2 regions of the Streptomyces sp. NPDC021224 genome follow, and region 2 is predicted to be linked to the other one. Evidence: predicted binding sites of a transcription regulator. Region 2 holds the regulator's gene; the other holds the start of a gene.
The links. Region 2 encodes HrcA, which represses chaperone genes, less so after heat shock. Its sites were predicted from a motif close to TTNGCACTCNGNNNNNCNGAGTGCNAA; they were not measured.
Positions count from the first base shown of each region.

Region 1: the regulator HrcA is predicted to act here: its motif matches at 2,363-2,389, upstream of groL (chaperonin GroEL).

Region 1 covers NZ_JBIRPW010000002.1:367,118-373,399, reverse strand. The annotation lists gene murQ (N-acetylmuramic acid 6-phosphate etherase) at 1-476, shown strand, start outside; gene groL (chaperonin GroEL) at 564-2,186, opposite strand; gene ACH4PY_RS06740 (cold-shock protein) at 2,504-2,707, opposite strand; gene ACH4PY_RS06735 (ubiquitin-like small modifier protein 1) at 3,142-3,417, opposite strand; gene thrC (threonine synthase) at 3,414-4,712, opposite strand; SAM riboswitch class I at 4,730-4,856, opposite strand; gene ACH4PY_RS06725 (glucosyl-3-phosphoglycerate synthase) at 5,024-5,989, shown strand; gene ACH4PY_RS06720 (trehalose-6-phosphate synthase) at 6,248-6,282, shown strand, end outside.
Region 2 covers NZ_JBIRPW010000005.1:416,287-422,568, forward strand. The annotation lists gene ACH4PY_RS16015 (AMP-dependent synthetase/ligase) at 1-883, shown strand, start outside; gene hemW (radical SAM family heme chaperone HemW) at 1,122-2,354, shown strand; gene ACH4PY_RS16025 (DUF3097 domain-containing protein) at 2,366-3,190, opposite strand; gene ACH4PY_RS16030 (MBL fold metallo-hydrolase) at 3,215-3,979, opposite strand; gene hrcA (heat-inducible transcriptional repressor HrcA) at 4,181-5,197, shown strand; gene dnaJ (molecular chaperone DnaJ) at 5,198-6,282, shown strand, end outside.

The DNA of each region.
Region 1 (6,282 bases), on a different contig from region 2:
CCCCGTACGCGCTGGGCGCGGTCGAGCACGCGCGGGCGCTCGGGGCGCTCACGGTGGGCCTGGCGTGCAACGCGGGCTCGCCGCTCGCGGCGGCCGCCGAGCACGGCATCGAGGTCGTCGTGGGGCCCGAACTGCTCACCGGCTCCACCCGGTTGAAGTCCGGCACCGCGCAGAAGCTGGTCCTCAACATGCTCTCGACGATCACCATGATCCGGCTGGGCAAGACGTACGGGAACCTGATGGTGGACGTGCGCGCGTCCAACGAGAAGCTGCGCGCCCGCTCGCGCCGGATCGTCTCGCTCGCGACCGGCGCGGACGACACGGCGATCGAGGACGCGCTCACCGCGACCGACGGGGAGGTCAAGCCCGCGATCCTGACCCTGCTGGCGCGGGTGGACGCGGCGACGGCGGAGCGGCTGCTGCGCGAGTCCGGCGGCCATCTGCGCGAGGCGCTGGAGTCGGCCCGGCCCGTGTAGGGGCGGACACGACGGCGCCCGCCCCCCGAACGGATCGGGGAGCGGGCGCCGTCGTACGCGTGCAGGACAGGTGATCCCGGGAGGGGATCAGAAGTCCATGTCACCGCCGGGCATGCCGCCCGGAGCGGCCGCGGCGGCCTTCTCCGGCTTGTCGGCGATGACGGCCTCGGTGGTCAGGAACAGCGCGGCGATCGACGCGGCGTTCTGCAGCGCGGAGCGGGTGACCTTGGCCGGGTCGATGATGCCCTCGGCGATCATGTCCACGTACTCGCCGGTCGCGGCGTTGAGGCCGTGACCGATCGGCAGGTTGCGGACCTTCTCGACGATGACGCCGCCCTCGAGACCACCGTTGACGGCGATCTGCTTGAGCGGGGCCTCCAGCGCGAGCTTCACGGCGTTGGCGCCGGTCGCCTCGTCGCCGTCCAGCTCCAGCTTCTCGAAGACCGCGGAGGCCTGCAGCAGGGCCACGCCACCACCGGCGACGATGCCCTCCTCGACGGCGGCCTTGGCGTTGCGCACCGCGTCCTCGATGCGGTGCTTGCGCTCCTTGAGCTCGACCTCGGTCGCGGCACCGGCCTTGATGACCGCGACGCCGCCCGCGAGCTTGGCCAGGCGCTCCTGGAGCTTCTCGCGGTCGTAGTCCGAGTCGCTGTTCTCGATCTCGGCGCGGATCTGGTTGACGCGGCCGGCGACCTGGTCGGCGTCACCGGAGCCGTCCACGATCGTGGTCTCGTCCTTGGTGATGACGACCTTGCGAGCGCGGCCGAGCAGGTCCAGGCCCGCGTTCTCCAGCTTGAGGCCGACCTCCTCGGAGATGACCGTGCCGCCGGTGAGGATCGCGATGTCGCCCAGCATGGCCTTGCGGCGGTCGCCGAAGCCCGGGGCCTTGACGGCGACGGACTTGAAGGTGCCGCGGATCTTGTTGACGACCAGGGTCGACAGGGCCTCGCCCTCGACGTCCTCGGCGATGATCAGCAGCGGCTTGCCCGACTGCATGACCTTCTCCAGCAGCGGGAGCAGGTCCTTGACCGAGGAGACCTTGGAGTTGACGATCAGGATGTAGGGGTCGTCGAGCGACGCCTCCATCCGCTCCAGGTCGGTGGCGAAGTACGCCGAGATGAAGCCCTTGTCGAAGCGCATGCCCTCGGTGAGCTCGAGCTCCAGACCGAAGGTCTGCGACTCCTCGACGGTGATGACGCCTTCCTTGCCGACCTTGTCCATCGCCTCGGCGATGAGCTCGCCGATCTGCGTGTCGGCGGCGGAGATGGAGGCGGTGGAAGCGATCTGCTCCTTGGTCTCCACGTCCTTGGCCTGCTCCAGCAGGGCGGCGGAGACGGCCTCGACGGCACGCTCGATGCCGCGCTTGAGGGCCATCGGGTTGGCGCCGGCGGCGACGTTGCGCAGGCCCTCGCGGACCAGGGCCTGGGCCAGGACGGTCGCGGTCGTCGTGCCGTCACCGGCGACGTCGTCGGTCTTCTTCGCGACTTCCTTGACCAGCTCGGCGCCGATCTTCTCGTACGGGTCCTCCAGCTCGATCTCCTTGGCGATGGACACACCATCGTTGGTGATCGTGGGGGCGCCCCACTTCTTCTCAAGGACGACGTTCCGGCCCTTGGGACCGAGGGTGACCTTAACGGCGTCGGCGAGCTGGTTCATCCCGCGCTCAAGGCCGCGCCGCGCCTCCTCATCGAACGCGATGATCTTAGCCATGTGAAGTGTCCTCCGCGGACTGGGGGTTCCCCCACCGGAGGCGGGGGCGGTGGAACGGACCGCGTGGCGCCCGCGACGGACGGCCTGCCGGCCGCCGGTTCCTTCCCGGCGTCCGGACGGGCCTCACCGACCCGGTCCAAGTGGCACTCTCACGCGCAGAGTGCTAACGCCAATGATTAGCACTCTCCCCTGCCGAGTGCAAGCGCCCGCCACGGACGGGGCGCCCCCGCGGGGGGGCGCACAACGGCGAAAGGGCCACCCCGTGCGGGGGTGGCCCTTCGTGGCGTCGCGTCGGTGGCCGAACGCGCCCGCGCCGATCAGCCGGCCACGCGGACCATGTCCGCCTGCGGCCCCTTCTGACCCTGCGAGATCTCGAACTCGACTCGCTGGCCTTCTTCGAGGGTGCGGTAGCCGTCCATCTGTATCGCGCTGTAGTGGACGAAGACATCCGCACCACCGTCGACCGCGATGAAGCCGTAGCCCTTCTCCGCGTTGAACCACTTGACGGTGCCCTGAGCCATTCCTAACTCCCCTATTACTGGCCCTATCGCGGGCCCGCGCTCCGCGGGCCCGGGTCAGACCTCACCCCCCGTGGAGGGTGTGCGCCGGAACGCGTCGACCGCGGCTGAATGTATCTGCACGGATGCCGTCCGCAACAGGTCAATTGGACGAGAATTCTTGGCGCGACGCATCCGAAATAACCGAGGAAGAAACGATAATGTAGGGCAACTCGGGCGGGACACAGCGGACATAGCGCACTTATCGCGTGTGAATTTGCCGATAAATCGGCGCTACGACTTCGGGCCGCACATGAGGGCGCCCCACCCGGGGCGAAAGCAGTTCCCGGATGGGGCGGGGTCTAAACGTCCAAGCTTCTGCGTATTCTCGTCAGTTCCGTGACACCTAGCGGATCACGCTCTCGCTCACGCTCGGTATCCGTTGCCGGTATCCGGTTTCAGCCGCCGGCGACCGCGGGAATGATCGACACGCTGGCACCGTCCGGCACCGCAGTGGCGAGTCCGTCGGAAAACCGTACATCGTCGTCGTTGACATAGACGTTCACGAAACGCCGGAGCTTTCCGGAGTCGTCGAGAACCCGGGCGGAAATACCCGCATGATTCTTTTCCAGCGACTCGATGACCTCGCCGAGCGTCGCGCCCTCGGCGGGCACCTCGGCCTGGCCCCCGGTGTACGTGCGGAGGATCGTGGGGATGCGGACGGAAGCACTCATGCGAGTCCAGCCTCTCGGAAGGCGGCAAGGGAGGGGGCGATGGTCGCGGTCGGCCCGGTGGTCGGGGAGACGGCGTCCAGGGTCTTCAGACCGTCGCCGGTGTTCAGCACGACGGTCTCGGCGGCCGGGTCGAGCTGCCCGGTCTCGATCAGCTTCTTCAGCACGCCGACGGTCACCCCGCCCGCCGTCTCGGCGAAGATGCCCTCGGTGCGGGAGAGCAGCTTGATGGCGTCCACGATCTGCTCGTCGGTGACGTCCTCGATCGCGCCGCCGGTACGGCGGGCGATGTCCAGGACGTACGGGCCGTCCGCGGGGTTGCCGATCGCCAGCGACTTGGCGATGGTGTCGGGCTTGACCGGGCGCACCACGTCGTGGCCGGCCTTGAAGGCCGCCGAGACCGGCGAGCAGCCCTCGGCCTGCGCGCCGAAGATCTTGTAGGGCTTGTCCTCGACCAGGCCGAGCGCGATCAGCTCCTTGAGACCCTTGTCGATCTTGGTGAGCTGCGAGCCCGAGGCGATCGGGATGACCAGGTTGTCCGGCAGCCGCCAGCCGAGCTGCTCGGCGATCTCGTACGCCAGCGTCTTGGAGCCCTCGCCGTAGTACGGGCGCAGGTTGACGTTGACGAAGCCCCAGCCCTCGCCGGCCGGGTCACCGATCAGCTCCGAGCAGAAGCGGTTCACGTCGTCGTACGTGCCCTTGATCGCGACCAGGTCGCCGCCGTAGACCGCGGCCATCACGACCTTGCCCTGCTCCAGGTCGTCCGGGATGAAGACGCAGGAGCGGAAACCGGCCCGCGCCGCGGCCGCGCCGACCGCGCCCGCCAGGTTGCCGGTGGAGGAGCACGACAGCGTCGTCAGACCGAAGGTGCGGGCCGCCTCCAGCGCGATGGCGACGACCCGGTCCTTGAACGAGTGCGTCGGGTTGCCGGAGTCGTCCTTGACGTACAGGCCGCCGGTCACGCCCAGCTCACGGGCCAGGTTGTCGGCCTTGACGAGCTTGGTCCAGCCGGGGTTCAGGTTCTGCTTCTCGGTCACGTCCGCGGGGACGGGCAGCAGCGGGGCGTAGCGCCAGATGTTCGCCGGACCGGCCTCGATCTGCTTGCGCAGCTGCTCCGGGTCACCGGTCGGCAGCTCGTAGGCCACCTCCAGCGGCCCGAAACACTCCAGGCACGCGAAGACCGGGGTCAGCGGGTAGCGGGTGCCGCACTCGCGGCAGGAGAGCGCGACGGCGGGGCCGAAAACGGCGTCCTGCGAGGCGTCCTGGGGGGTGGTGGTGGCGGTGTTCTGCACAGCCATGGTGGCGAGGCCCTTTCTCCTCATCTTCCCCACGGCGTAGGTCGCCGCGAGCCGGAATTGGCACCGTCCCCACCTGACCTCGCGGTCGGCGGGAGGGTTGCCGGGGCTTCAACGGGCCGTTCCCTCTGCCCCTCTGGATGAGCGGTATGGCACCGGACGGCTGAGCCGGTCCGGGCGTTTGTCCCGCCGTTCGACCCCGGCATGCGGGGCGTACGGACGTTGTTCAAGACTGTAACCGACACCGGACACCGGTGAGATAGCCGTCCGTACCGCGAGATGCGTCACACACGGGACACACGGGAGCGCTGAACGTGCTGGAAGAGGTCGAGCGCTGGCTCGCCACACGGTCCTGGTCGGCCGCCGAGCGGCCGCTGGAGACGCTGCTCGCCGCCAAGCGGGCGGCGGGCCCGGCCGGGACCGTCAGCGTCGTGCTGCCCGCGCGCGACGAGGAGGCCACGGTCGGCGCGATCGTCGCCGCCGTCCGCCGCGACCTCATGACGCCGGACGCCCCGCTCGTGGACGAGCTGGTCGTCGTCGACTCCGGCTCCCGCGACCGTACGGCCCAGGTCGCGCGGGCCGCCGGGGCCACCGTCGTCGCGCGCGACGACATCCTGCCCCGGCTGCCCGCACTGCCCGGCAAGGGCGAGGTGCTGTGGCGCTCCCTGCTCGTGACCAGCGGCGAGATCGTCTGCTTCGTCGACGCGGACCTGCGGGAGTTCGACTCCCGCTTCGTCAGCGGCATCGTCGGCCCGCTCCTCACCGAGCCCGGCGTCCAGCTCGTCAAGGCGATGTACGACCGCCCGCTGGAGACCGGCGGCACGGTCGTCCCCGCGGGCGGCGGCCGCGTCACCGAACTCGTCGCCCGCCCCCTGCTCAACCTGCACTGGCCACGCCTGGCGGGCTTCGTCCAGCCCCTCGGCGGCGAGTACGCGGCAAGGCGCTCGCTGCTCGAACAGCTCCCCTTCCCGGTCGGCTACGGGGTCGAGCTGGGCATGCTCGTCGACGCGCTCGCCCTGGTCGGGCTGGACGCGCTCGGCCAGGTGGACGTGGGCGTCCGGCACCACCGCCACCAGGACGGGGCGGCGCTGGGCCGCATGGCCGCGGCGATCTACCGCACGGCGCATCTGCGGCTGGCGCGCGGCCATCTCGTGCGGCCGCGCCTCACCCAGTACGACCGCGCCGCCTCGGGCTTCGTCCCCTCGACCCACCCGGTCGACACGGAGGAGCGCCCTCCGATGGTCGCCGTCCCCGAGTACCTGCGCCACCGCGCCGCGTAACCCTACGGAGGGGCTGCGCCCCGTCAGGGGCGCGTGGGGGTACCTCCCAGGCGGAGCTCTGGGGGAGAACGGAGCGCTCAGCCCCCACCGGGGCGCGGGTCGTCACCGACCTGAAGGGTCTCTTCGGTCCGATCCGGACCACCGGCCGGTGGTGGGTTGCTCGCGCAGTTCCCCGCGCCCCCCGCAAACGCTCACCCGGCGCGGTAGCGCCAAGCCCCTGATGTTTGAGGCGGCAGCCGTACGGCAAGGTACGCAGACGTGGATGGACTCGCACGTGTGCTCGTCGCGTCGAA
Region 2 (6,282 bases):
GCTCACCGGCGTCCCGACCGCCCCCGTCGCCCTGCGCGCCCGGCACGCGCTCGCCGACAAGCTCGTCTACTCCAAGATCCGCGAGGCCTTCGGCGGCCGGCTGCGCGCCTGCGTCTCCGGCTCCGCCGCGCTCGCCCCCGAGATCGGCTTCTTCTTCGCCGGCGCCGGCATCCACATCCTGGAGGGCTACGGCCTCACCGAGTCCAGCGCCGCGAGCTTCGTCAACCCCGGCGAGAACTACCGCACCGGCACCGTCGGCAAGGCCCTCCCGGGCCTGGAGGTCCGCATCGCCGAGGAGGACGGCGAGGTCCTGCTGCGCGGTCCCGGCATCATGCAGGGCTACCACGGCCTGCCCGAGAAGACCGCGGAGGTCCTGGAGCCGGACGGCTGGTTCCACACCGGCGACATCGGCGAGCTCTCCCCGGACGGCTTCCTCAAGATCACCGACCGCAAGAAGGACCTCATCAAGTCCTCCAACGGCAAGTACATCGCCCCCGCCGAGGTCGAAGGCCGCTTCAAGGCGGTGTGCCCGTACGTCAGCAACGTCCTCGTCCTCGGCGGCGGCCGCAGCTTCTGCACGGCGCTCATCGCCCTGGACGAGCCCTCGCTCCTCGCGTGGGCCGAGGACAACGGCCTCGGCGGCCGGGCGTACGCCGACGTCGTGCGCACCGACGAGGTCCGCGTCCTCATGGACGGCTACGTGCAGGGCGTCAACGAGGGGCTCCAGCGGTGGGAGCAGATTCGGCAGTACCGGGTCCTGCCCCGTGACCTGGACGTCGAACACGGCGACCTCACACCGAGCCTGAAGCTCAAGCGCCCCGTCGTCGAGCGGGAGTTCGCCCCGCTGGTCGAGGAGATGTACGCGGGCTCCCGCGAGGCGTAGGGGGGTACGCCCCGGGGTGCCGCTCGCGGTGGTGCCCGCGACCTTCCCGCCGCCGTGGCCGGTCGCGCAGTTCCCCGCGCCCCTGAAGACGCTCACCCTGCGTGGTGAGGGCACCCACCAGGGGCGCGGGGAACTGCGCGCGCAACCCACCACCGGGCGCAAGGTCGCGAACGCCACCGCACGTGGCAGCCCGGAGCGTGCCGGGAGGAGCACCCGCCGGGTGACGGATACTGGGGGGATGCCTTCCGTACTGCCCGACGGGGAACCCGTGCCCCGGGACGGGGCACTGCCCGCACAGGCCCTGGCCCGCGCGGCGGCGCGCCCTCTCGGGTTCTATCTGCACGTCCCGTACTGCGCGACCCGCTGCGGGTACTGCGACTTCAACACCTACACCGCGACCGAGCTGCGCGGCTCCGGCGGCGCGCTCGCCTCGCGGGAGAACTACGCCGACGTCCTGATCGACGAGATCCGGCTCGCCCGCAAGGTGCTCGGTGACGACCCGCGGCAGGTCGAGACCGTGTTCGTGGGCGGCGGCACGCCCACCCTGCTCCCGGCCGCGGACCTCGTCCGCATGCTGGGCGCGATCCGTGACGAGTTCGGGCTCGCGCCGGACGCGGAGGTGACGACGGAGGCGAACCCGGAGTCCGTCGACCCGGCGTATCTCGCGCAGCTGCGCGCCGGCGGCTTCACCCGGATGTCCTTCGGCATGCAGTCCGCCCGCCCGCACGTGCTGAAGGTGCTGGACCGCACGCACACCCCGGGCCGCCCGGAGGCCTGCGTCGCCGAGGCGCGGGCCGCGGGCTTCGCGCACGTCAACCTGGACCTGATCTACGGCACGCCGGGGGAGTCCGACGACGACTGGCGCGCGTCCCTGGACGCGGCGATCGGCGCGGGCCCCGACCACGTCTCCGCGTACGCCCTGATCGTCGAGGACGGTACGCGGCTGGCCTCGCGCATCCGCCGCGGCGAGGTGCCGATGACGGACGACGACGAGCACGCGGACCGCTACCTGATCGCCGAGGAGCGGCTCGCCGCGGCGGGCTACTCCTGGTACGAGGTCTCCAACTGGGCGACCGAGGACGCGGCCCGGTGCCGCCACAACGAGCTGTACTGGACCGGCGCGGACTGGTGGGGCGCGGGCCCCGGCGCGCACAGCCACGTCGGCGGTGTGCGCTGGTGGAACGTGAAGCACCCCGGCGCGTACGCCCAGGCCCTCGCCGAAGCCCGTACGCCCGGCGCGGGCCGCGAGATCCTGAGCGCCGAGGACCGCCGCGTCGAGCGCGTCCTCCTGGAACTGCGGCTGGCGGCGGGCTGCCCGCTGGACGTCCTGACCGAGGCGGGCGCCGCCGCGGCCGCCCGCGCGGTAAGGGACGGCCTCCTGGCGCCCGCCCCTTACGCCGCCGGCCGCGCGGTCCTGACGCTCAAGGGCCGCCTGCTGGCCGACGCGGTGGTCCGCGACCTGACGGACTAGCCCGGCGGGACTTACGGGACGGTCACGAAGTCGATCAGCCGCTCCACCGCGCCCAGCAGCTCGGGCCGCAGGTCCTTGTACGAGTGCACGCCCTCCAGGATGCGGGCCCACGCCTCGCCCGTGCTCATGCGCCAGCCGAGCGCGTCGCAGACCCCGGTCTTCCAGTCCTGGCCGCGCGGCACGCGCGGCCACGCGGGGATGCCCACCGAGGAGGGCTTGACGGCTTCCCAGACGTCGACGAAGGGGTGGCCCACCACCAGCACGTCCGCCCCGGACACCTGCGCGGCGATGCGGGACTCCTTCGAGCCGGGCACGAGGTGGTCGACGAGGACGCCGAGCCGCGCGTCCGGCGCGGGGCCGAAGGCGGCGACCACGGACGGCAGGTCGTCGACGCCCTCCAGGAACTCCACCGCGACGCCCTCGACCCGCAGGTCGTGGCCCCACACCCGTTCCACCAGCTCGGCGTCGTGCTTGCCCTCGACGTAGATCCGCCCGGCGCGCGCCACCCGGGCCTTCGCGTCCGGCACCGCGATGGAGCCGGACGCGGACAGCAGCGGTCCGCGCGGCTTCGGCGCGCCCTGCGGGCGTACCAGCGTCACGGTGCGGCCGTCGATGAGGAAGCCGCGCGGCACCATCGGGAAGACCCGGTGCTTGCCGAAGCGGTCCTCCAGCGTGACGGTCAGGCCCTCCGCGGTCTTCTCGCAGCGCACCACCGCCCCGCAGAAGCCCGTCGTGGCCTCCTCGACCACGAGGTCGGCGTCGGCCGGGACCTCGGGCACGGGGGCCGGCTTCTTCCAGGGCGGGGTGAGATCGCCGTCGTACGTCCTGCTGCGCATGCGGGCGATCGTAACGAGCCCGGGTCAGCTCCCGGCGGCGAACCGCTCGGCGAGCGCGTCCCGCTGGGCGCGGACGAAGCGCGCGTCGACCACGGCGCCGTGGCCGGGCACGTAGCGGCCGGTCTCGCCGCCGAGGGCGAGCAGCGCGTCCAGGGTGTCCGGCCAGCGGTCCGGGACGGCGTCGTCGTCCGCCTGGGGCTCGCCGGACTCCTCGACGAGATCGCCGCAGAAGACCACCGTGGGATCGCTCACGGTGCCGCCCGGGACCACCACGACCAGGTCGTGCGCGGTGTGCCCGGCGCCGGGGTGGACCAGCCGCACGACGCGTTCGCCCAGGTCGATGACGGTCTCGCCGGCGACGGGCCGGGTCGGCAGGGCGAGCGCGGCCGCCGCCTCCGCGGCCTCGGCCGGATCGGTGCCGTACGCGACGGCGCAGGCGCGCAGCGCGTCCCGTTCCGCCCGCAGCCGGGCGCCGAGCGCGCGGTGCGCGTAGATCTCGGCGCCGGGGAAGGCGGCGGTGCCCAGGACGTGGTCGAAGTGGCCGTGCGTGAGGGCGATGTGCGTCACATCGCGCCCGGTGAGCGCGGCGACCTGCGCGCGCAGCTCGGCGCCCTCGCGCAGCGTCGAGCCGGTGTCCACCAGCAGCACCGCGTCGGCGCCCACGACCAGGCCGATCGTGACGTCGAGATGCGGCAGCCGGCGCCGGGCGACCCCGGGGGCGAGCTGCTCCCACGACGTACCACCCGTACCGCCCGAACCGCCCGTACCCGGACCCTCCGTACCGTCCACAGATTCCACGGGGGTGACCGTATCGCCGCCGCGGGGCCGTCCGCCGCCGCCTCCCCGGACCCGGTGCGCCGCGCACCCTTGCCGAGCCCTTGCTGCCTCGCCGTACACTGGCTCCGGGGAAGCTGGCACTCGAAACGGCGGAGTGCCAGGGCCCGCCAGGGTGACGGACACGGCACGAGAACGAGCGGCTGGAGGTGCGCGATGCTGAGCGAACGCAGACTCGAGGTCCTGCGCGCCATCGTCCAGGACTACGTCGGCACCGAGGAGCCGGTCGGTTCCAAGGCGCTCACGGAGCGCCACAACCTCGGCGTCTCGCCCGCCACCGTGCGCAACGACATGGCGGTGCTGGAGGACGAGGGCTACATCGCCCAGCCGCACACCAGCGCAGGCCGCATCCCCACCGACAAGGGCTACCGGCTCTTCGTCGACAAGATGGCCGGCGTCAAGCCGCTGTCGTCCGCCGAGCGCCGCGCGATCCAGAACTTCCTGGAGGGCGCGGTCGACCTCGACGACGTCGTGGCCCGCACCGTACGGCTGCTGGCACAGCTCACCCGGCAGGTCGCCGTCGTGCAGTACCCGTCGCTGACCCGCTCCGCGGTCCGGCACGTCGAACTGCTCGCGCTCGCGCCCGCCCGGCTCATGCTCGTGCTCATCACCGACACCGGCCGGGTCGAGCAGCGCCTCGTCGACTGCGCGGCCCCGGTCACCGAGACCGTGCTCGCGGATCTGCGGGCGCGGCTCAACAGCCGGGTCGTCGGCCGCCGTTTCGCCGACGTCCCCCCGCTGGTGGCGGACCTGCCGGAGAGCTTCGAGGCCGACGACCGGCCCGCCGTCGCCGGAGTCCTGTCCACCCTGCTGGAAACGCTCGTCGAGCGTCCAGAAGAGCGCATCATGCTGGGCGGCGCGGCGAACCTCACCCGGTTCAACCACGACTTCCCGCTCACGATCAGACCCGTGCTCGAAGCACTGGAAGAGCAGATGGTGCTGCTGAAACTGCTCGGCGAGGCCACCGACTCCGCGATGACCGTGCGGATCGGGCATGAGAATTTTCACGAGGGCCTCAATTCCACCTCGGTCGTGGCCGTCGGCTACGGTTCCGGCGACGAGGCAGTCGCCAAACTCGGCGTGGTCGGACCGACCCGCATGGACTACCCCGGAACGATGGGAGCGGTACGCGCAGTGGCACGTTACGTCGGACAGATCCTGGCGGAGTCGTAAGTGGCCACGGACTACTACGCCGTCCTGGGCGTACGCCGCGACGCAGGTCCCGATGAGATCAAGAAGGCATTCCGCCGACTTGCCCGGGAATTGCACCCTGACGTCAATCCGGACCCGAAGACGCAGGAGCGGTTCAAGGAGATCAACGCCGCCTACGAGGTGCTCTCCGACCCGCAGAAGAAGCAGGTCTACGACCTCGGGGGCGACCCGCTGTCCGCCACCGGCGGCGGCGCGGGCGGCGGCTTCGGCGGCGGATTCGGCAACTTCAGCGACATCATGGACGCGTTCTTCGGCCAGTCGTCGCAGCGCGGTCCGCGCTCGCGCGTCCGGCGCGGGCAGGACGCCATGATCCGGCTGGAGATCGACCTCGAAGAGGCCGCCTTCGGCACCACCAAGGACATCCAGGTCGACACCGCGGTCACCTGCGGCACCTGCAACGGCGAGGGCGCCGCGCCCGGCACCGCCGCGCAGACCTGCGACATGTGCCGCGGCCGCGGCGAGGTCTCCCAGGTCACCCGGTCCTTCCTCGGCCAGGTCATGACCTCCCGGCCCTGCCCGCAGTGCCAGGGCTTCGGCACCGTCGTGCCCACCCCCTGCCCCGAGTGCGCGGGCGACGGCCGGGTCCGCTCCCGCCGCACCCTCACCGTCAAGATCCCCGCGGGCGTCGACAACGGCACCCGCATCCAGCTCGCGGGCGAGGGCGAGGTCGGCCCCGGCGGCGGCCCCGCCGGCGACCTCTACGTCGAGATCCGCGAGACCCCGCACCCCGTCTTCCAGCGCCGCGGCGACGACCTGCACTGCACGGTCACCATCCCGATGACCGCGGCGGCGCTCGGCACGAAGTGCCCGCTGGAGACGCTGGACGGCCTGGAGGAGATCGACATCCGGCCCGGCACGCAGTCCGGCCAGTCGATCCCGCTCCACCAGCGCGGCATCACCCACCTGCGCGGCGGCGGCCGCGGCGACCTCGTCGTCCACGTCGAGGTCCTGACCCCGAGCAAGCTCGACGCGGAGCAGGAGGAGCTTTTGCGCCGCCTGGCGAAGGCGCGCGGGGAGGAACGCCCCACCGGGCAGTTCGCCCCCGG